DNA from 4 places in the Pectobacterium sp. HCp5_1 genome. Region 4 is predicted to be linked to each of the others. Evidence: predicted binding sites of a transcription regulator. Region 4 holds the regulator's gene; each other region holds the start of a gene.
The links. The regulator CRP, encoded in region 4, controls carbon source genes, mostly activating them, when cyclic AMP is high. The targets are predictions, from matches to a motif close to ATGTGANNNNNNTCACAT.

Region 1 (5,347 bases), on a different contig from region 4:
TACCCACCATGTACAGCAGGATTGCCAGCAGCGCGCCAGAGGCAATCGTCGTGACATCGGCTTTGCCGCTAAAGGCGGAAGCCGGTGCGCTGCTTGCGCCGCCGCTCAGGTTATTGTCTTTATTCGGCATCAGTTCGCCTTCACCGGTCAGGTGTGGATAGCGTTTACCCAACTGATTCAGAACACCGGCAAGGATGATCGCGGTCAGGCTGCCCAGCATGACGATAGGCAAGACGCGCCCCAGCGCAACACCCTGATCCATATGCAGAATCGTGGCATAGCCGATAGACAATGGGATAGCACCTTCACCCACCCCACCCGCCATAATCGGCAGAATCAGGAAGAAGAAGATTTGGAACGGATCCAGGCCGAGCGCAATACCTACGCCCATGCCCACCAGCATGCCGGCGACTTCACCGCACAGCATAGGAAAGAAAATACGCAGGAAGCCCTGAATCAGCGTCTGCCGATTCATACTCATGATGCTGCCGACAATAATGCAGCAGATATAGAGATACAGGATGTTGGTACTTTTATAGAACTTGGTCGTGGATTCAACGACAACGTCCGGCAGCAGGCCATAATGCACCATCGCCGAAGGGATAAAGGTCGCGCAGATTGCCGCCGCCCCCATCTTGCCGATAATCGGCAGACGTTTACCAAATTCGCCGCAGGCAAACCCGAAGAACGCCAGCGTCGCCACCATCACAACGATGTCGCTCGGCAGCTTGCCACTCAGGCAGTCGATACCGATTAATACCCCCGCCAGCACAAAGAGTGGCACAGGGATAATACCTACTTTATAGGTATCCAGAACGTGCCACCATTTTTCCTTTAATGAGGCCTTCCCAGCCGCCTCATTATTTACCACAATATATGAATCATCAGTCGTACTCATAACTCTGTCCCCGTTTTATTTTGTCCGCGAATGATAGGGGGCGGTTAGCTATTATTATGTGATTCCCTTCAAATTAAAAAATGAGTTTTAAAGGCGTTTATGGTTTTTATGGTTTATATTCAAAAATCGTTTATTACGCAGGCAGTTAGATGATTTTACGCGCAAAATAAACTTTATGGTTTCTATGGAGTTTATGGTTTTTATTTCCTAAAAATGACTATGTTGATAAAACGTAATTAAGTTGTTTATTAAAGAAAACAGATGCGTTTAATTTTATCTATTTATTACCACCATCATATTGGTAACAACATATTTAAACGTGTTATTGCTCACAAGTTTTTTCCTCTCAGCCCATTCTGATTACCATTCGTGATAAATTCATCAGCTATTTTTCGTTCATCAGCAGGTTACCGCACATCATGAGAGTGAGACTTTCCTTTCATATCAAATTATTTATCTATTTGATCGTCTTCTTCTCTTCGTTACTTCTGATGACGGGTATTTATTATTATCACGATATCGATAAGCAGCTGTATTCCGAGCTGGGTACGCGCGCGCAGGTACAGGCCAGAGAAATCGCCATCATCCCGTCCCTGATTGAGTCGGTGAAGCATAAAGACACCAGGCAGATCAGCACGCTCGTTCAGCAATTGAAGCTACGCAGCGACGCCAGCTATATCGTAATCGGGGATAATCAGGCGCATCACCTGTTTCACTCTGAAGATGCCAGTCTTGTCGGCACGCAGATGGTGGGCGGCGATAACGTTGAGGTGCTCGCCGGGAAAAGCACTATCACCGTGCGCCGGGGCGGCATTGGCATTTCCCTACGCAGCAAAGCGCCAATCGTCGCTGACGGCAAGGTTATTGGTATTGTCTCCGTCGGCTATCTAAAAACCCATATCGATAATCTGACATTCAGTAAACTGGCGCATATCCTGCTGGCGATTCTGGCGATGTTTGTCGCGCTGTTTCTCTTTTCCTGGTGGTTCTCGCGGAATCTGAAGAAACAGATGTTTGGCCTCGAACCTCTTGAGATTCGTATGCTGGTCAGGCAGCAGAAGGCGCTGCTCGAATCGATCTACGAAGGGGTGATCGCGATCGATAAGCAGCACCGAATTGCCGCCATTAACCATGCCGCCAAAGAAATCCTCGGGCTGAACGAACCGTCTTACCTGTTGCGCGGCAAGCCGATTGATACCGTCATTAAACCCGTGCCCTTTTTCTCCGGCGAGGCCATGTGGAACAGCGACACCCACGATGAAATCTGCCGTTTTAACCACGCTACCGTGATTGCCAGTCGGGTGCGGATCATGCTGGAAGATGAGCTTCAGGGCTGGGTCATCAGCTTCCGCGGTAAAAACGATATTCATACACTTAGCATGCAACTCAGTCAGGTGAAGCGTTACGCGAATAGTCTGCGCATTTTGCGCCACGAACAGCTGAACTGGACAGCGACGCTGGCCGGACTACTGCACCTAAAACGCTATGACGAAGCCATCAAATATATTGAAGCGCAGTCCGAAAGCGCGCAGGTAGTGCTGGATTTTGTTTCGCGCCGCTTCTGTTCACCCGCGTTGTGCGGACTGCTGCTAGGCAAGTACGCGACGGCACGAGAAAAAGGCATTGAGATTGTTTTCGACCCACGCTGCCAGCTCACCCACATCCCCCCCACGCTGAGCGAAACGGAACTGATGTCCATCATTGGTAATTTGCTGGATAACGCGATGGAAGCCACATTAGCCACCACTGCGCCACATTATCCTGTCGAGGTGTATATCTATAACAGCGAACAAGAGCTAGTTATTGAAGTCGCCGATCAGGGAACGGGTATCGATCCAGCCATTGCCGACAGCCTGTTTGAAATGGGCGTGACCAGCAAAACACAGGGCGATCACGGGCTGGGGCTGCATCTGGTAGCCAGCTACGTCAATCAGGCTCAGGGAATGATCGAAGTCTCGGCCAACCAGCCGAATGGCAGCATATTTTCCCTATTTATTCCGATGTCCCCCCAATAAGTTGAGCGGCGCGTAGTGAACAACGCACAGGCCGCTTGAGGTATAGCGGACACATTATTTTATAATTCAGAGACTAACAGGGATTCACACCATGCAGCACACTGAACATTTCGATGTTTTAATCGTTGAAGATGAAAGTAAGCTGGCAACTATTCATGCTGAATTTATTGAGAAACATTTCAATCTGCGTGTCGTCGGGATTGCCGCTACGCTTTTTGAAGCCAAAAAGCTCCTTCAGCAGCACAGGCCACGCCTGATCCTGCTGGATAACTATTTGCCTGACGGCGAAGGGGTTTCGCTGATTGAAAGCCAACTGCTCAAAGGGATGGATTGTTCCGTCATCTTTATTACCGCCGCCAGCGATATGAATACCTGCGCTCAGGCGATTCGCTGCGGGGCCTTTGACTACATTATCAAACCGCTCTCCTACCCACGACTGCGCTCTTCGCTGGAGCGATTTATTCAATTCGTGAAAACGCAGCACACTTACAAAATTGTCGATCAGCAGAACGTCGATATTCTCTATCAGCTGCAATCATCCGGCACAGCCACCTCCTCGTCAGCAAAGGGCATTGAAGAGAACACGCTGGGACTGATCAAGCAGATTTTTGCCAACGATGACGGCGAGACACTCTACTCTGTCGATGATATCGTCGAAAAAACCGGGCTCAGCAAAACGACAGCGCGCCGCTATCTGGAGTTCTGCGTTGAAAACCAGTTCCTCGACATCGAAATGCGCTACGGCAAGATTGGGCATCCACGCCGGCTGTATCGCACAAAAAACACCCACTAGATCCCGCCCCCATCCTATGACGGCGATGTTAGCCGTCATAGGGCATTCGGCACAGTCAGACGACGGTGTGCGATAAAAGTTGAGATAAAAAATCCGATAACGTCATTGACTAATCGGGATATTTTACCAGTATTAAGTCAAAGCTTAACCATTGGTTATTTTTATCCTATTTATATTTCAATATATGTCTACATTAGCCATTTCCTTCTTTATTTTTTAAAAATTAAAAAACAATGCCGGTTTTCTGTGCTTATTCTTATAACGATTAACGTAATACAGATTGGTAATTCAACCGGTGCCTGCTGTGCAGTTGTCCAACAATAAGAGAGAAGCCTCACAAATTATTATTAGTTTCTTCACTCACACTAAAAAAAACCACTATAAATCCGATAAACACCATGGATCATATCGTTATTAACACCCGACACCAGTAATTCATCCCCGGAGAGACGTCATGTTCTTAGCCAAAAAAATCAGAAATCTTAAAATATCCCAAAAGCTGTATCTTGGGTTTGGGGTGATCCTGCTACTGGTCATCATTGCATCACTACTGAGCGCAGGTCGCTTCAGAGAAATTCGTGATATTTATGAGAAAACCAACCTTATTTACAACATCAACATCGAAGTCTTTCAGGCCAAAATAAACCGCCTGAAGTATTTTTATTCGTATGAAGAGAAGTCGCGTGAAACCATGGCGGGCTTCGTTAAACATGCTTCAGAGTTAACCACTGAAGCGAAAACGCTCTCATGGAGTCCGGAAGGCGCTCCCCTCGTCAACGATCTCGGCCAGAACCTGACCGAATTCCAGAACGCGATCACCGAGATGGGGAAAGCCACGCAGCGCGTGGTAGAAAATCGCGACAAAATCAGCGCCGCCAACGGGCAAAACATTACCGCGGATTTTTACGCCAAATTGCGCCAGCAGCCTGCTGATAGCGCAACGCAATATCAGGCTGAAGATTTGGCAACGCAGGTTTCAGAACTCAAGCAGTTATCCTATGAGTTGCAGCTTAAGCAAAATGCCGATGCCGCGAAGAAGCTCGATGAGGCTTTTGGTCGCTTTGACAGCAGCTACCAGGTCGCCACTGCGGCACTGACGCCTGAACAACAGGTCGCCGCAGAGGGCCTGCGAAGCTATGTCGCCAGCTATAAAAAGCTCAACACTGACTACTTCCAGAGCGTCAACAATCTGAAAAAAGCCGAAGACGGCGTGAAGGTTGGCGGGGATAAAAGCAGCGCCTCTATTAAAGCGCTTATCGCTATCGTCAAAGAGAAGAATGACGCACTGGCATACGGTTCCGCTACCATCACGATGATCATTGGCCTCATCGCCGTCGTGATCGGCATTATCATTTCGCTGCTGATTACCCGCCAAATCACCCGCCCCGTGATTCACAACCTTTCTCTGGCGGAAAAAATCGCCGCAGGCGATCTGACGTCAACGATCGTGGCTGACCGCGATGATGAGCTGGGTCAGCTAACGGCCGCTATGGGGAGAATGAACGAGAAGCTGCGCCATATGATCAGCGATGTGCGTGACAGCGTGGACAGCGTGTCCACCTCTGCGGCCAAGATTGCCGCGGGTAACAGCGACCTCTCCTCGCGCACCGAGCAGCAGTCTGCCGCCGTGGTAGAAACTGC
Region 2 (5,347 bases), on a different contig from region 4:
CTGAGCTTCTTCCTCAGTGATTTTGCCTGCAGCCAGATCGCGCTCAAGGTAGATATCCAGGAAGGTGGAGACACGTCCGAAGGACATTGCCGCACCATTCTGTGATTTCACTGCTGCCAGGTAGCCGAAGTAAGTCCACTGCACGGCTTCCTGAGCTGTCGCTGCTGGGCCAGAAATGTCACAGCCATATTTAGCGGCCATTTCTTTAATTTGGCTCAGTGCATGATGCTGATCGGCAATTTCTTCACGCAGACGGATTGTTGCTTCCAGATCTTCGCCGTTTTCCAGTTTGGATTGCAGAGAAGTGAACTGAGCAAATTTGTCTTTCATCAGGTAGTCGATACCGTACAGCGCAACACGACGGTAGTCACCGATGATACGGCCACGGCCGTAGGCATCTGGCAGACCAGTCAGAACGCCTGATTTACGACAACGCAGGATATCTGGAGTGTAAACATCGAACACGCCCTGGTTATGCGTTTTACGATATTCGGTGAAGATTTTTTTCAGTTGAGGATCCAGTTCACGACCATAAACTTTGCATGAACCTTCAACCATTTTGATGCCGCCGAACGGAATTAACGCACGTTTCAGCGGAGCGTCAGTTTGCAGACCAACGATTTTTTCCAGACCCTTGTTGATGTATCCCGCGTCGTGAGACGTGATAGTTGCAGCAACATTGGTATCAAAATCAACAGGCGCGTGAGTACGGTTTTCCTGTTTGATGCCTTCCATGACGCTGTCCCACAGCGCTGAGGTCGCTTTGGTTGCGCCAGCCAGGAAAGACTCATCACCTTCATACGGCGTGTAGTTTTTCTGGATAAAGTCACGAACGTTGACGTTATCCTGCCATTCACCTTTGCTAAAGCCTTGCCATGCATTGGCCAATTTTTCATTCAGCTCGGTCATTTTACACCTACCTTTGATATGGATTTCTTAAAACCCGACGTTGCGGCCGATTGCACCTTAGTGCTTGTCTCCACCGCGCAAATAAATTACCCAATATGTCAAACCGACCATTATGCCGCCGCCGATGATATTCCCCAGGGTGACGGGAATCAGGTTATCGGTAATGAAGTGGCTAACGGTTAAATGTTCAAACTGAGACGGCACCATGCCAATGGCATTCCAGAATTCCGGGGCCGCAAAATTTTTGATAACGATGCCCATAGGAATCATGAACATGTTGGCGATACTGTGTTCAAAGCCGCTGGAAACGAACATGGCGACAGGCAGAATCATGGCAAACATTTTGTCTGTAAGCGTACGGCCGGAATAGCTCATCCACACGGCCAGACAAACCAGCAAGTTGGCCAGAATCCCCAGACACAGCGCTTCAACAAACGTGTGTTCAAGTTTGTGTTCAGCTGTTTGCAGGACGTTAAGACCCCACGCACCTTTTGCGACCATATGCTCTCCCGAGAACCAGATAAGTCCAACGAAGAAAAGCGCGCCAATCAGGTTGCCGACATAGACATTTGCCCAGTTACAGGCTAGTTGCTTCCAGGTAATACGTCCACTGGCTTTGGCAATCACGATGAGAACGGTTGAGGTAAACAAGTCTGCGCCGCAGACGACCACCAACATAAGGCCAAGGGAGAAACAGATACCACCGATCAATTTCGCGATGCCGAAAGGCATCGTTGCGGTTCCAGTGGTGGCCGTAATATAAAAGACGAAGGCGATCGAAATAAACACACCCGCTGTGATCGCTAAATAAAACGTCGTACACGGTTGTTTAGTAGCTTTATAGACTCCGGCGTCTTCAGCAACTTTTGCCATCGCAGCCGGGAGTAATAGAGTAAAGGGGTTGTCAGCTTTCACACTAACTCTCTCTTAAAAATTATCAGCGTTGAGATACTAACAAAGCAGTATACGGTAAAATTTGACGTGGATCATATTGCAAGAAATTAACAGGTCAGCAAGCAAGGTGGGATAGGGCGATTTAGTAGTTAATTTATTGAATTTTATAATAAAAAAATATTTTAAATTTTATAAAAAGAGTTGAATGGCATACGTTAAACCTACCGATTTAGCGTTAATAAAAATCACGTTTTGTAGAATTTCAGTACCACCTTGTCGATGTAATTTAATTAAAACTTCACCATTTAATAACAATGTTCTGATTATGCATTACGAATAATAAATATTGCCCTTTGGATAACAAAATAGCCCTTTAAAATAAAGGGCTATTTGTCCGTGGCTATTTTCACGCGATCGCACTCATCGATATAAGACGCGCGCTGACCTCATCATTCTGGCATTATTTTGCTTGCCAATAACGACGTTTCGCCTGTTGCAGTTTTTCATAGGCTGCCAGCAGCGACTGGTGTGCAGGTAAAGAAGTAAAGGTGTCATCGACGGCAAACAGACCATAGAAGCACGCTTCGCCAGCAACAGCAGCGCTAGCGGCATCGACGGTCTCACTGCCGTACATTTTGGTAAAGGCATCGTAATATTCTGCCGGATCGCGCTCAGGCTCTTGCGCCAGTAACAGCAGCGTTTGCAGGCAACGGTAGTAGTTGCTGCGCTGTGCCGTAAAGACGGAGTCGTTGAAGTCCTGCGTCCACTCTGTCCAGCTTAACGCCTGATCCAGATCGCCGCCGGCCAGTGCCAGCATGGCTTTTAGTTCGCCAACGCGCAGTGTAAACCAGCCATTATCTTTGCCGGTGGCAATGCCGAGCAGCTCGCGTACGCGGGTGAAGTCATCCAGCCCTTCGTCATCCAACTGCTGCAACAGCGCCAGATAGTCTTCTTGTTCCCATTTACTGTCAGGCAGCGCCAGCAGCGTGTCACGCAGGTGAGCACCCATGCTATTATTGGCTAACAACAGATCGTCGGCAGGGTAGATGTCTGACATTCCCGGCACGATGATTCGGCAGGCATAAACAGACAGATGCTCATAGTCAGCAATGTAGACTTCTTTATCTTCCTGCTTGAAGATCGCCATCAATGTAGCGAATTCTTCTTCCGTCGACCCTTTAAAGCTCCAGTCGGCAAATTCATAATCCGCTGTTTTCTTGAACGTATCCCAGGAGATCAGACCGCTGGAATCGATAAAGTGGGTTTCCAGATTGGCGTGTTCGGCCACTTCCTCATCATCGAACGTCGGCGGCGTGAACACGTCCAGATCTTTCAGGCCACGACCTTGCAACAGTTCGGTGACGGTTCGCTCCAACGCCACGCCGAAGTCAGGGTGTGCGCCGAAGGAGGCAAAGCAGGTGCCGTTAGCTGGGTTAAACAGCACCACGCAGATGACCGGATATTTCCCGCCCAGTGAGGCATCGTAAGAGAAAATCGGGAAACCTTCTTTTTCCAGCGTCGCAATCGCTTCGACCACGCCAGGGTAGCGGTTCAGCACCGCTTGCGGAATTTCTGGCAGGCTGATGGATTCGGCAATGATGCGGTTCTTGATGCTACGCTCAAACACTTCAGACAGCCCCTGAACGCGGGCTTCGTTGGCGGTGTTACCTGCGGACATCCCGTTAGAAACGTACAGGTTACCGATGATGTTCATCGGAATATAGACCGTTTGCTGATCGGACTGACGCGTAAATGGCAGCGCGCAAATGCCTCTGTCGGCATTGCCGGATTGCAGATCGATCAGATCGCTGGCGCTCAGTTCCTGCTCAGGATCGTAAAACTGGTGCAGACGGGCATCCAGAATACCTTCTGGCAACGCATCATCTTCTGGAATAGGGAACCATTTTTCATTCGGGTAGTGAACGAAGTCGCCGTTAGCGATGCTTTTGCCGAGATAGAAGTCAGCAAAGAAATAGTTGGTGGACAGACGTTCGAAATACTCGCCTAACGCAGAGGCCAGCGCCGCTTTCTTACTGGCACCTTTACCGTTAGTGAAGCAGAGCGGGCAATCGCGGTCTCGAATATGGACAGACCAGACGTTTGGCACCGGGTTCAGCCATGACGCTTCTTCGATGTTAAACCCCAGGTCCTGGAGCTGTTGTTGAAAACGGGCGATGGAATCTTCCAGGGCGGCGTCTTTGCCTGGGATAAACGTTTGAGTCATGGTGTTCACTCTTATCGAGATTAGCGGAAGCGGCATGATACGGATTTTTCTGTTCAGACTCTATTTATTCATAACCGATCGGCAACAGTGAAAAAGAACAGACGGCGTAACGTGCCGTTTTGCATAATGAAAGCGCAATAAGCGTTGCAGCCGCGATGGACGAGTGATAAAACCGATAGCAGGGTAAAAGTAGTGTGGTTATGGCGGTCGTTCCGTTATAACTACTATCTTGTAACAGCGGTATTTTTATAACCGTCAGGTTTATAAAAATGGTATTTGTAACAACGGTGATAAAAAGAGCCGCTATTTTTCAGGTGTGGTGAGGGGAAATGACTCAGATTTTTAATTTTAGCGCCGGTCCAGCAATGCTGCCGGTTGAAGTACTGCGTCGTGCTGAACAGGAATTGTGTAATTGGAATGGTCTGGGCACATCGGTTATGGAAATCAGCCACCGCAGTAAAGAGTTTATGCAGGTTGCCGCTGAATCCGAACAGGATCTGCGTGATTTGCTGAAAATCCCCTCCAACTACAAAGTGCTCTTTTGCCACGGCGGTGCTCGTGCGCAATTCGCCGCAGTGCCGTTAAATCTTCTGGGCGAACGCTCAACGGCCGACTACATCGACGGCGGATATTGGGCGCACAGCGCAATCAATGAAGCAGAAAAATACTGCACGCCTAACGTGATTGACGTGAAAACGCGCGTGGGCGAACTGCGCGGCATTAAGCCGATGCGTGAATGGAAATTGTCTGATGACGCGGCGTTTGTGCATTACTGCCCGAATGAAACCATTGACGGTATTGCGATCGAAGAAGAGCCGGACTTTGGCGATAAAATTGTGGTCGCCGACTATTCTTCCAGCATCCTGTCTCGTCGTATTGATGTCAACCGTTACGGCGTGATCTATGCCGGTGCGCAGAAAAATATCGGCCCTGCCGGCCTGACGCTGGTTATCGTACGTGAAGATTTGCTGGGCAAGGCGCGCCGTGAGCTGCCATCGATTCTGGATTACCAGGTTCTGGCGGACAATGACTCCATGTTCAATACGCCACCGACCTTTGCCTGGTACCTGTCCGGCATGGTCTTCAAATGGCTGAAAGAGTACGGCGGTCTGGCTGAAATGGAAAAACGTAACCAAGAGAAAGCCGACCTGTTGTATAGCGCGATTGACGGTAACGATTTCTATCGTAATGACGTCGCGGTAGCGAACCGTTCTCGCATGAATGTGCCATTCCTGTTGGCGGACTCTGCGCTGGATAAAGTCTTCCTGGAAGAATCAGTCGCTGCAGGTCTGCATGCGCTGAAAGGCCATCGCGTAGTAG
Region 3 (5,347 bases), on a different contig from region 4:
AACCAGCACGAACAGTGAACCGAATATCCGGTTGAGCGTCTTCATCTGCCGTGGACCTTTCAGCCATCCGGCGATACGCGTGGCTAGCGTGGCGTAGCCAATCATCACGATGATATCGACTACTACGGTGGTGATGCCTAGCACCAGATACTGTGCGGCCTGCGGCTGGTGGGGAATAATGAACTGCGGGAACAGCGCCGCCAGAAACACGATGCTTTTCGGGTTGGTCAGATTCACCAGCACCGCGCGTTTAAAGAGCCTACGACGCGGCATCGCGCTGGCGATCGCCTGAAGGTCAAGTGCGCCTGCGGCGCGCCACTGCTGAATCCCCAGCCAAATCAGATAAGCCGCGCCCAGCCATTTCAGCATATCGAAAGCCAGTACCGACTGGTTAAGCAACGCGCCTAACCCAATGCCGACGAGCACGATATGAATCGCCAGCCCGACCTGTAAACCACAGATTGAGGCCGCCGCGCCGCGATAGCCGTGGCTAATACCCGTGCTCATGGTGTTGATGGCGCCCGAGCCGGGCGACAGGCTGAGAATAAGCGTTGTGAGTAAATAGGTTAACCACCAGTCCAATGTCATGAAGCATGCCCCTGAATCACGTTCTGTATTACGAGAGTCTGTCTGTTTTTTATGTCACAATACGCTGGTGCTCCACTGCTTGTCATGTTCTTCCGCTAGCTTTAGTTTTCCCGCGTCACCGGAGAGGTGTGATGATTCAACGCCACAATACGTTGTTTACGTCGGAACGGTTAACGCCTGAAGGGGTAACTTCGAACCTGTTAACGCGAGAAGCGCAGTTTGCCGCTTTTGCTACCGGAGAATTACTGGATTTCTGGCGTCAGCGCGAAGAGGGCGAATTCTCCGGCGTTGATGATGTGCCGATCCGGTTCGTTCGCTTTACCGCACCCCAGCACGATAAGATTGTCGTTGTCTTTTCAGGCCGTATCGAAAGCTATGTCAAATATAGCGAAGTCGCTTATGACCTATTTCATAGCGGTTATGATGTGCTCATCATGGATCACCGCGGGCAAGGGCGTTCGGGTCGCGTGTTGCAAGACGGACACCGTGGACATGTTGTGCGTTTCAGTGATTATGTCGATGATGCTGAAACGCTGTGCCAGCAGCATATTGGCCCGAAGCACTATACCCGCCGGTTTGCCTTAGCGCATTCGATGGGTGGCGCGATTCTGGCGCAGCTGCTGATTCGCCAACCTGAGACGTTTGATGCTGTAGCGCTGTGCGCGCCGATGTTTGGCATTCATTTACCGCTTCCTCATTGCGTTGTCGGATGGATCGTCGATTGGGCGGAACGTCGCCCGGCGATTCGTGATTATTACGCCATCGGCACCGGACAGTGGCGCCCGCTGCCCTATCGCATGAATGTGCTGACGCACAGCCGTGAGCGTTACCAGCGTAGCATTCGATTTTATGCGGACTCACCGGATTTGCGCATCGGCGGCCCGACCTATCATTGGGTGCGTGAGGCGATACAGGCGGGAAAACAGCTACTGGCACAGGCTAGCGCTGTCACCACGCCACTTCTGCTGCTACAGGCGGGAGAGGAACGCGTGGTGGATAACCGCAGCCAGAATGCGTTTTGTCAGGTGCTGGCACAGAACGGTAACGCTAACTCAAACGGCGTGTTGCAGGTTATCCCCGGTGCGCGGCATGAAATTCTCTTTGAAACGGATAACCTCCGCGCTCAGGCATTTGCGCTGATTTTGGCGCACTTTGCGCGTTATCATTAATTTTAGACTGTTGGCACGCCGTTCAACGGACGCCGCCAGCAACCTCGTTAATTTTTGCGGCGCGTGCCGCCACAACACACCAGAAGTGAGATCTCATCGCTATGTACCATGTCGTTGCTTCCGATTTAGATGGCACACTGCTGTCACCTGACCACTCGTTGTCCCCGTATGCGAAAGAAACCCTCAGGCTGCTGACGGAAAAAGGGATTCACTTTGTGTTTGCTACCGGACGGCATCACATGGATGTCGCGCAGATCCGCGATAACCTCGGCATCAGCGCATTTATGATTACCTCGAATGGTGCGCGTGTGCACAACTCGCAGGGCGAGCTGATTTTCAGCCACAACCTGGATCAGGACATCGCCCGCGACCTTTACAGCGTCGTACACAATAACCCCGATATGCTGACGCACGTTTACCGCGATGATGAGTGGTTTATGAACCGTCCGCGTGCGGAAGAAGAGCGCTTCTTCAAAGAGTCGATCTTTAAATACAAGCTGTTCGAACCTGCACTGCTCGAAACCGATGGCGTCAGCAAAGTGTTCTTTACCTGTGATTCCCATGAGCAGTTGTTACCGCTGGAAGAAGCGATCAACGCGCGCTGGGGCGACCGCGTTAACGTGAGCTTTTCGACGCTTACCTGTCTGGAAGTGATGGCGGGCGGTGTGTCTAAAGGCCATGCGCTGGAGCAGGTGGCGAAGATTATCGGCTTCTCGCTCAAAGAGTGTGTGGCGTTTGGTGATGGTATGAACGACTACGAAATGCTGTCGATGGCGGGTAAAGGCTGCGTCATGCAGAACGCGCATCAACGCCTGAAAGATATGCTGCCGGATCGCGAAGTGATTGGGTCTAACGCGGACAGCGCGGTGCCGAATTACCTGCGGGAACTGTTTCTGAAGTAATCAGCGCTGAGGTTGTGCTGTGATTTATGGCACAAACGAAGGCGGCGTCATCAGGACGCCGCCAGAGGGATGCTTACAAGAGCGGGTTAGGCGCGATTGGCTAACTCTGCTTTATGCTTTTTCTCATTCAGCATAACAATAACCAGCAGAAGTACCGCCAGAATGCTGCCGCCGATCATGACCATGAAGCCGCCGTCCCAACCGAAGAAGTCAACGGTGTAGCCGACGATGGCGCTAGCGGCAACGGAACCGCCGAGGTAACCGAACAGGCCGGTGAAGCCCGCCGCAGTACCCGCTGCTTTTTTCGGTGCCAGTTCCAATGCATGCAGACCAATCAGCATGACCGGGCCGTAAATCAGGAAGCCGATGACGATCATACAGGCCATGTCCACACCCGGGTTACCGGCTGGGTTCATCCAGTAAACGATGGTTGCTATTGTCACCAGCGTCATGAAGAACACGCCCGTTGCACCACGGTTGCCTTTGAAGACCTTGTCGGACATCCAGCCGCACAGCAGCGTGCCCGGAATCCCTGCGTATTCGTAGAAGAAATAGGCCCAGGAAGACTTATCCAGTGCGAAGTGTTTAACTTCTTTCAGGTAGGTCGGTGACCAATCGAGGATACCGTAACGCAGCAGGTAAACGAAGACGTTGGCGATCGCGATGTACCACAGCAGTTTGTTCGGGAAAACGTACTGCATGAAGATCTGCTTAGCCGTCAGTTCTTCTTCGTCTTTTTCGTTGTAGTCAACCGGATAGTCGTTTTTGTACTCTTCGACGGGTGGCAGACCACAGGATTGCGGGGTGTCACGCATCAGGGCAAATGCGATTAGCGCAACCAGAATCGCGGCGAAGGCCGGCATATAGAGTGCGGCTTTCCAGTCGTTAAACCAGGCCATACCCAACAGGAACAGCAGAGGCGGAAGCCCGCCGCCGACGTTGTGAGCACAGTTCCATACGGACACGATGCCACCGCGCTCTTTCTGCGACCACCAGTGAACCATCGTACGTCCGCACGGTGGCCAGCCCATACCCTGGAACCAGCCGCACAGGAACAGCAAGACGAACATGACTGCAATGCTGGATGTTGCCCACGGTACAAAGCCCATGAACAGCATGACCGCAGCTGCCAAAATCAGACCGGCAGGCAGGAATACGCGCGGGTTGGAACGGTCAGATACCGAACCCATGATGAATTTGGAAAAGCCGTAGGCGATAGAGATACCGGACAGCGCAAAGCCAAGATCGCCGCGTGAGAAGCCCTGTTCAATCAGGTAAGGCATGGCCAGTGTGAAGTTTTTACGCACCAGATAGTAGGCGGCGTAGCCAAAAAAGATCCCCATGAAAATCTGCCAGCGCAGGCGGCGATAGAGCGGATCAATGTGTTCTTGCGACACGCGCGGCTGGTGGGCGGCGGGCCTAAAAATACTCAGCATAGATATCTCCAATGCGAAAAAAAACGATAGCTTTTTTGTTCTATTACGAACGTTATTGTAAGGGGATAGCGTGCAAATGAGTGTGATTCATGACGCTGATGTTACACTTTTATGAAACTGTGACGATTTTTGCGCTCATGTTAACAGAATCGAAAAATTCCACAGTGCGGTTTTAGTGACCTAAATCACACTTATTGTTTTTAAACCCTACTTTGTTTTCGTTTAGTGTTCGTTTTTGCTCTTTATCAAACATTAACCCTTCTTTCTGTGTCCCAATAGCAACATGTAGACCATCCGCCTGGAGCGAGACATGAAGCAAAATACGGGGAACTGGCGTGAAACTGACGTGGTTGTCATCGGCGGTGGTGCAACGGGAGCAGGAACGGCACGGGATTGTGCCCTGCGTGGACTGCGCTGCCTGCTGCTTGAACGTTATGACATTGCGACCGGCGCAACCGGGCGTAATCACGGTTTATTACACAGCGGGGCCCGCTATGCAGTAACCGATGGCGAGTCTGCCCGCGAATGTATTGAAGAAAACCAGATTCTCCGGCGGATTGCTCGCCACTGTATTGAACCTACTGACGGCCTGTTTATCACCTTGCCTGAAGACGATCTCGGTTGGCAGGCACAGTTTATTACCGCCTGTCAGCAGGCGGGAATTCGCGCGCAGGCGTTGGACCCGCAGGAAGCGTTACGACTGGAACCGGCAGCAAATCCGGCGCTGATTGGCGCGGTGCGCGTGCCGGATGGTTCGGTCGATCCTTTTCGCCTGACGGCGGCCAACATGATTGATGCCTGCGAGCATGGCGCGGAAGTGCTGACCTATCATGAGGTTATCGGGCTGATTCGCAAGGGCGACCGTATTACCGGCGTGCGCGTTTTCGACCATAAAAAAGGTGTAGAAACAGAAATCTATGCTCAGGTGGTGGTCAACGCGGGCGGTATCTGGGGGCAACACATTGCGGAATATGCCGATCTGCGCGTGCGGATGTTCCCGGCAAAAGGTGCGCTGTTGATTCTTGGGCACCGTATCAACAACATGGTGATCAACCGCTGCCGTAAACCGGCGGATGCCGACATTCTGGTGCCGGGCGATACCATTTCGCTGATTGGCACCACCTCAACCCACATCGATTACGATCAAATCGACAATATGCTGGTGACGCCCGCCGAAGTAGAAACGCTGATGCGGGAAGGGTCGATGCTGGCACCGACGCTGGCGAGCACGCGCATTCTACGCGCCTATGCC
Region 4 (5,347 bases):
CTCCGGCGGTATTGCGGTTACGGCGCTGGGTCACTGCCATCCTGCATTGGTGAACGCGTTGCAGCAGCAGGGTGAAAAGCTGTGGCACACCAGCAATATTTTCACGAATGAGCCTGCGTTGCGCCTCGCCAGCAAATTGATTGATGCGACTTTTGCTGACCGTGTGTTCTTTGTTAACTCCGGTGCTGAAGCCAACGAAGCTGCCTTTAAGCTGGCGCGTCACTATGCGGTTAAACGCCATAGTCCGTATAAAACCAAGATCATCTCCTTCTACAATGCATTCCATGGTCGGACGCTGTTCACCGTTTCGGTCGGCGGACAGCCTAAATATGCCGATGGTTTCGGGCCTAAGCCTGCCGATATTGTTCATGTTCCCTTCAACGACCTGGCTGCTGTTAAAGCGGTGATGGACGATCACACCTGTGCAGTCGTGCTGGAACCGGTTCAGGGTGAAGGGGGGATTACGCCTGCTACGCCTGAATTTTTACAAGGTGTTCGCGATCTATGCGATCAGCACAAGGCGCTGCTGGTGTTTGATGAAGTGCAGAGCGGAATGGGGCGTACTGGCAAACTATTCAGCTACATGCACTACGGCATTACGCCGGATATTCTCACAACGGCTAAAGCATTGGGCGGTGGTTTCCCAATTAGCGCAATGCTGACGACGGAAGAGATCGCATCGGCTATGACGGTTGGGGTGCACGGCACCACCTATGGCGGCAACCCGCTGGCCTGTGCGGTGGCGGAAGCCGCGCTGGATATTATCAACACGCCAGAAGTGCTGTCAGGCGTGGCGGATCGCCACGATCGCTTTGTCAGTGAGCTTGAGAAAATCAATCAGCAGTTCGGTGTATTCGAACAGGTTCGCGGTATGGGTTTGCTGTTGGGGGCAGAACTGAAACCGCAATGGCATGGTCGTGCGGGCGAGTTTCTGGCGGCGGCAACGTCTCAGGGGCTTATGGTGCTGATGGCTGGGCCGAATGTGATCCGCTTTGTACCGTCGTTGATCATTGATGAAGATGATATTGTGCAGGGGATGGCGAAATTCGCTAAAGCCGTCGCGCAGGTTGTTAACGCAGCAAACTGATTACGTTACGCCATAAAAAAACGTAGGGAACGTTTTTCAGCGTTGCGTTAGCAACGACCCGTAGGGTGGTGAGCAGGAAGCTCGCCATAAAAAAAGCGTGAGGCCGAGGCTTCACGCTTTTTTATTGGTAGGGTACAGCGACAGGGGCTTAGCGAGTGCCGTAAACGACAATCGTTTTACCGTGTGCAGAGATCAGGTTCTGGTCTTCTAACATTTTCAGAATGCGGCCCACGGTTTCACGCGAGCAGCCAACGATTTGCCCAATTTCCTGACGGGTAATTTTTATTTGCATGCCATCTGGATGCGTCATGGCATCAGGTTGTTTGGCCAGGTTGAGTAGGGTTTGGGCAATACGGCCGGTCACATCAAGGAAGGCGAGGTTGCCGACCTTCTCAGAGGTAACCTGAAGTCTGCTTGCCATTTGTGCAGACAGACGCATGAGGATATCCGGGTTAACCTGGATGAGCTGGCGGAATTTTTTATAGGAAATTTCAGCCACTTCACAGGCAGTTTTTGCCCGCACCCAGGCGCTGCGCTCCTGACCTTCTTCAAACAGGCCGAGCTCGCCGATAAAATCGCCCTGATTGAGGTAGGAAAGGATCATTTCCTTGCCTTCTTCATCTTTGATTAGCACTGCGACAGAGCCTTTCACGATGTAGTAAAGCGTTTCTGCTTTTTCACCTTGGTGAATCAGCGTGCTCTTCGATGGATACTTGTGAATATGACAATGGGAAAGGAACCATTCGAGAGTTGGATCTGTTTGCGGTTTGCCGAGAACCATTCGCTATCATCCTCTGTTGTAATTCACTGCGCAAATTACAGGGGTCAGAGTTCCCTGTACGGCGTGTTTTACTGCTAAAAAAATAAAATTCAGTCTAGGCAGAATGACGTCAGGGAATATACTGAAACCACTGTACCCTTTATTTTCCGGTTGCTGCCTTGCCGCACCGTAAACGTGGCTGGGGTATGTCTGGCCAGGCCATCATCTTCTTCGTTTCTGGGTTTGTCCAGAAAAGGTCTATTCTGTTTTCGTTTTAACACAGCTTGAAGGACGTGTCTTGTGTTGTCTCGCTTCAGCATGACAAAGCGCTGATTAACGCTGGTTTTTGTACAGTAACGGTATAAATTTTCAAAAAATTTTTAGTGGAGAGGCATCATGCAGGCACGGGTAAAATGGGTTGAAGGCTTAACGTTTTTAGGCGAATCCGCATCAGGGCATCAGATAGTGATGGACGGCAATTCCGGTGATAAAGCGCCCAGTCCGATGGAAATGGTGTTGATGTCTGTAGGGGGATGCAGCGCGATTGATGTGGTATCGATTCTGCAAAAAGGCCGCAACGATGTAGCGGATTGTGAAGTGAAATTAACGTCAGAGCGTCGGTCTGACGCGCCGCGTTTATTTACCCACATCAATCTGCATTTTATCGTGACGGGAAAAGGGTTGACCGACAAAGTTGTCGAGCGAGCCGTCGTACTGTCGGCGGAAAAATACTGCTCTGTGGCACTGATGCTGGGTAAAGCCGTTGAGGTGACGCACAGCCACGAAATTAGAGTGCTGGAATAATCCCTTTCTCTGGGCACTCATTCTGGTCACTTAAGCCTGCTATTAGTGGAAACACCGGGGGAGGTTCCCGTCGGGAGGCCTCACCCCTGTGGTCGCCCCGTGTATCTCGATGCTTATTCGATGGTTTTCCCTTCAATTAACCGCTGCACCAGCGGCGCCATGATCAATTCCATCGCCAGCCCCATCTTCCCGCCGGGAACGACCAGCGTGTTGATGTGGGAGATAAAGGACCCCTGCAACATGGCGAGCAGATAGGGGTAATCAATATTGTCCAATCCCTGAAAATGAATCACGACGAAGCTTTCGTCCAGTGACGGAATCGATTTGGCAGCGAACGGGTTGGAGGTGTCCACGGTAGGCACACGCTGGAAGTTGATGTGTGTGCGAGAGAACTGTGGCGTGATATAGGTGATGTAGTCTTCCATTGAGCGGACGACGGAATCCATCACCGCTTCACGCGAGTGACCGCGCTCATTAACGTCACGAATCAGCTTTTGAATCCATTCCAGGTTGACGATCGGCACTACGCCGACGAGTAAATCCACATGCTGTGCCACGTCGTTTTGCTCAGTGACCACGCCGCCGTGTAGCCCTTCATAGAACAGGATGTCGGTGGGTTCCGGCATTGGTTCCCACGGCGTGAATGTTCCGGGAACCTGATTATAGGGAATCGCTTCATCGTAGGTATGCAGGTATTTACGCGTCTGGCCGCGCCCGTGCAGGCCATATTCGATAAACGACTGTTCCAGCAGGCTGAAATCATTCGCTTCCGGGCCGAAATAGCTGATGTGGCGTCCTGAATCACGTGCTTTACGAATCGCCATATCCATTTCCGGGCGGGTATAGCGGTGAAAGCTATCGCCTTCTAACTGGGCTGCGCGCAGATCAAACTGCTGGAAAATCTTACGGAAGGCCAGACTGGTTGTTGTGGTTCCCGCTCCGCTGGAGCCGGTAACCGCAATAATCGGATGCTGATGTGACATAAGGTGCGTGACTCCGTGATCGCGATGCCCGCGTAGACCGAAGGCCTGCGCGCATCCTCAAAAAAGACGTAATTGTCATCATTGTTAGCATGTTTGGCGCGTTCTTTCACGACTTTCGGCGTGCTCAATAAGGAGCATGTCCTCCAGAATTGAGCTGATTACGCGGCATGATATTGAGGGTTTCATGCAACTCAGACCACACCAACACCACCTCGCCAGACTGGAGTTGGCCGCGGATATCTTCCACTTTCTGCGCCAGTGAACGCTCCTGTTCGCCATAATCGGTGCCTTCCCGCAGGACGAAAGATTCGATGATGTTATCCAGCGTTTCTGGATCGAGCTGTTGCCAGGGAATAATCACGCTATGTTTCCTGATTCAAAGGGTTCCTGAGTAAAAACGGTTCCTGAAGGAAAAGAGTCGCTGGCCTGGTCCAAAAATGGGCTAAGCCAGTTGGGAATGCGCTGTTCCAGCCACATTTCCGGTTTCAGCAACGTTCCGCCGACGAAGCCGACATGCCCGCCATGTTCCGTTAGCTGATACTCAATATTAGACGGTAACTGCGACAGATCGGGAATCACCTCTGACGTCATGAAAGGATCGTCCTTCGCATGGATGATGAGTAGCGGTTTACGTATCTGAGGCAACAGCGGCAGAGCGCTACAGCGTCGATAGTAGTCGGCTGCATCGCGGAAGCCGTGGATACGTGAAGTAATGACGTCATCAAACTCGCGTAGCTGGCGGATTCGCTTCAACTGCGGTAGCTGAATTGGCAGCGTATCTGGGTAAGCCGCCAGCTTGCGGCCAGCGTTTTGTTTCAACAGGCGCAGCAGGTAGTGCTGGTAGACGCGGGAGAAGCCTTGTTCCATCCGACGGCTACAGGGTTCGAGCATCAGTGGTGCGGAAACAATGACGGCCGCGGACAGTGAACAGGCTTCGCCTTGCTGCGCGAGCAGATAGGCCAACATGTTGCCGCCGAGAGACACGCCGATGGCGGCGGTAGGAGCATCGCCCAGCGTCTCCTGCATCCAGTGCAGGAAATAGCTGGCATCGCTGGTTTCGCCAGAATGATAAATGCGCTTCATCCGGTTGGGCTTACCGCTGCATCCACGAAAATGCATGATGACGGCCAGCCAGCCGCGCTGCTTACAGGCATGTAGCAGGCCGTGAGCGTAGGGGCTATGAAAGCTACCCTCTAGCCCGTGGAACAGCACCACGCGCGGTTTGTGCCGTGCCTGTTCAGGGGCTTCGCTCCAGGCCAGATCGACGAAATCGCCGTCCGGCAATTCAAGTGGCTGCCAGACTGGCGAGAATTGCGCATGACGGCGGATCAGACGCGGTAATAGCGTTTGCAGATGTGGATTATGCGCGCCGCTCAGCGGACGAAAATGATCATACATAAAGGATATAGAAATCTTGTTGTCGGCTCTTGTACGATCAATATCACACTGTTAGCTTCAATGCTGCCAGTTGGTACGACATTTGGGTCAGGAGCGCCCACAAATAATGGAACTGAGTTTATTTCTTTCGATGTTGGGGTTTTTGTGGGTAGCGGCCATCACGCCAGGGCCGAATAATATGCTGTTGACCACCTCGGGCGCGAATTTTGGCTTTATGCGTTCACTGTGGCTGATGATCGGCATCATGCTGGGCATGCAGAGCATTTTGCTGCTGGTGGCATTCGGTGTCGGTGGTTTGATTCTGATTTACCCTTC

Region 1: a site for CRP is predicted at 955-972, ahead of Q3A88_RS00930 (2-hydroxycarboxylate transporter family protein). Genes of this name have one in related genera too.
Region 2: a site for CRP is predicted at 1,884-1,901, ahead of focA (formate transporter FocA). Genes of this name have one in related genera too.
Region 3: a site for CRP is predicted at 4,269-4,286, ahead of glpT (glycerol-3-phosphate transporter). Genes of this name have one in related genera too.

The regions. Positions count from the first base shown of each region.
Region 1 is NZ_JAUMIO010000001.1:196,102-201,448, forward strand. It holds gene Q3A88_RS00930 (2-hydroxycarboxylate transporter family protein) at 1-898, opposite strand, end outside; gene Q3A88_RS00935 (sensor histidine kinase) at 1,318-2,913, shown strand; gene Q3A88_RS00940 (response regulator) at 3,005-3,706, shown strand; gene Q3A88_RS00945 (methyl-accepting chemotaxis protein) at 4,161-5,347, shown strand, end outside.
Region 2 is NZ_JAUMIO010000001.1:219,788-225,134, reverse strand. It holds gene pflB (formate C-acetyltransferase) at 1-909, opposite strand, end outside; gene focA (formate transporter FocA) at 967-1,824, opposite strand; gene ycaO (30S ribosomal protein S12 methylthiotransferase accessory factor YcaO) at 2,264-4,027, opposite strand; gene serC (3-phosphoserine/phosphohydroxythreonine transaminase) at 4,357-5,347, shown strand, end outside.
Region 3 is NZ_JAUMIO010000014.1:64,400-69,746, forward strand. It holds gene rhtB (homoserine/homoserine lactone efflux protein) at 1-588, opposite strand, end outside; gene pldB (lysophospholipase L2) at 720-1,757, shown strand; gene yigL (sugar/pyridoxal phosphate phosphatase YigL) at 1,859-2,659, shown strand; gene glpT (glycerol-3-phosphate transporter) at 2,746-4,095, opposite strand; gene glpA (anaerobic glycerol-3-phosphate dehydrogenase subunit A) at 4,406-5,347, shown strand, end outside.
Region 4 is NZ_JAUMIO010000053.1:7,605-12,951, reverse strand. It holds gene Q3A88_RS20845 (aspartate aminotransferase family protein) at 1-1,087, shown strand, start outside; gene crp (cAMP-activated global transcriptional regulator CRP) at 1,236-1,868, opposite strand; gene Q3A88_RS20835 (OsmC family protein) at 2,244-2,651, shown strand; gene Q3A88_RS20830 (phosphoribulokinase) at 2,765-3,634, opposite strand; gene Q3A88_RS20825 (YheU family protein) at 3,759-3,995, opposite strand; gene Q3A88_RS20820 (hydrolase) at 3,992-5,032, opposite strand; gene Q3A88_RS20815 (LysE family translocator) at 5,139-5,347, shown strand, end outside.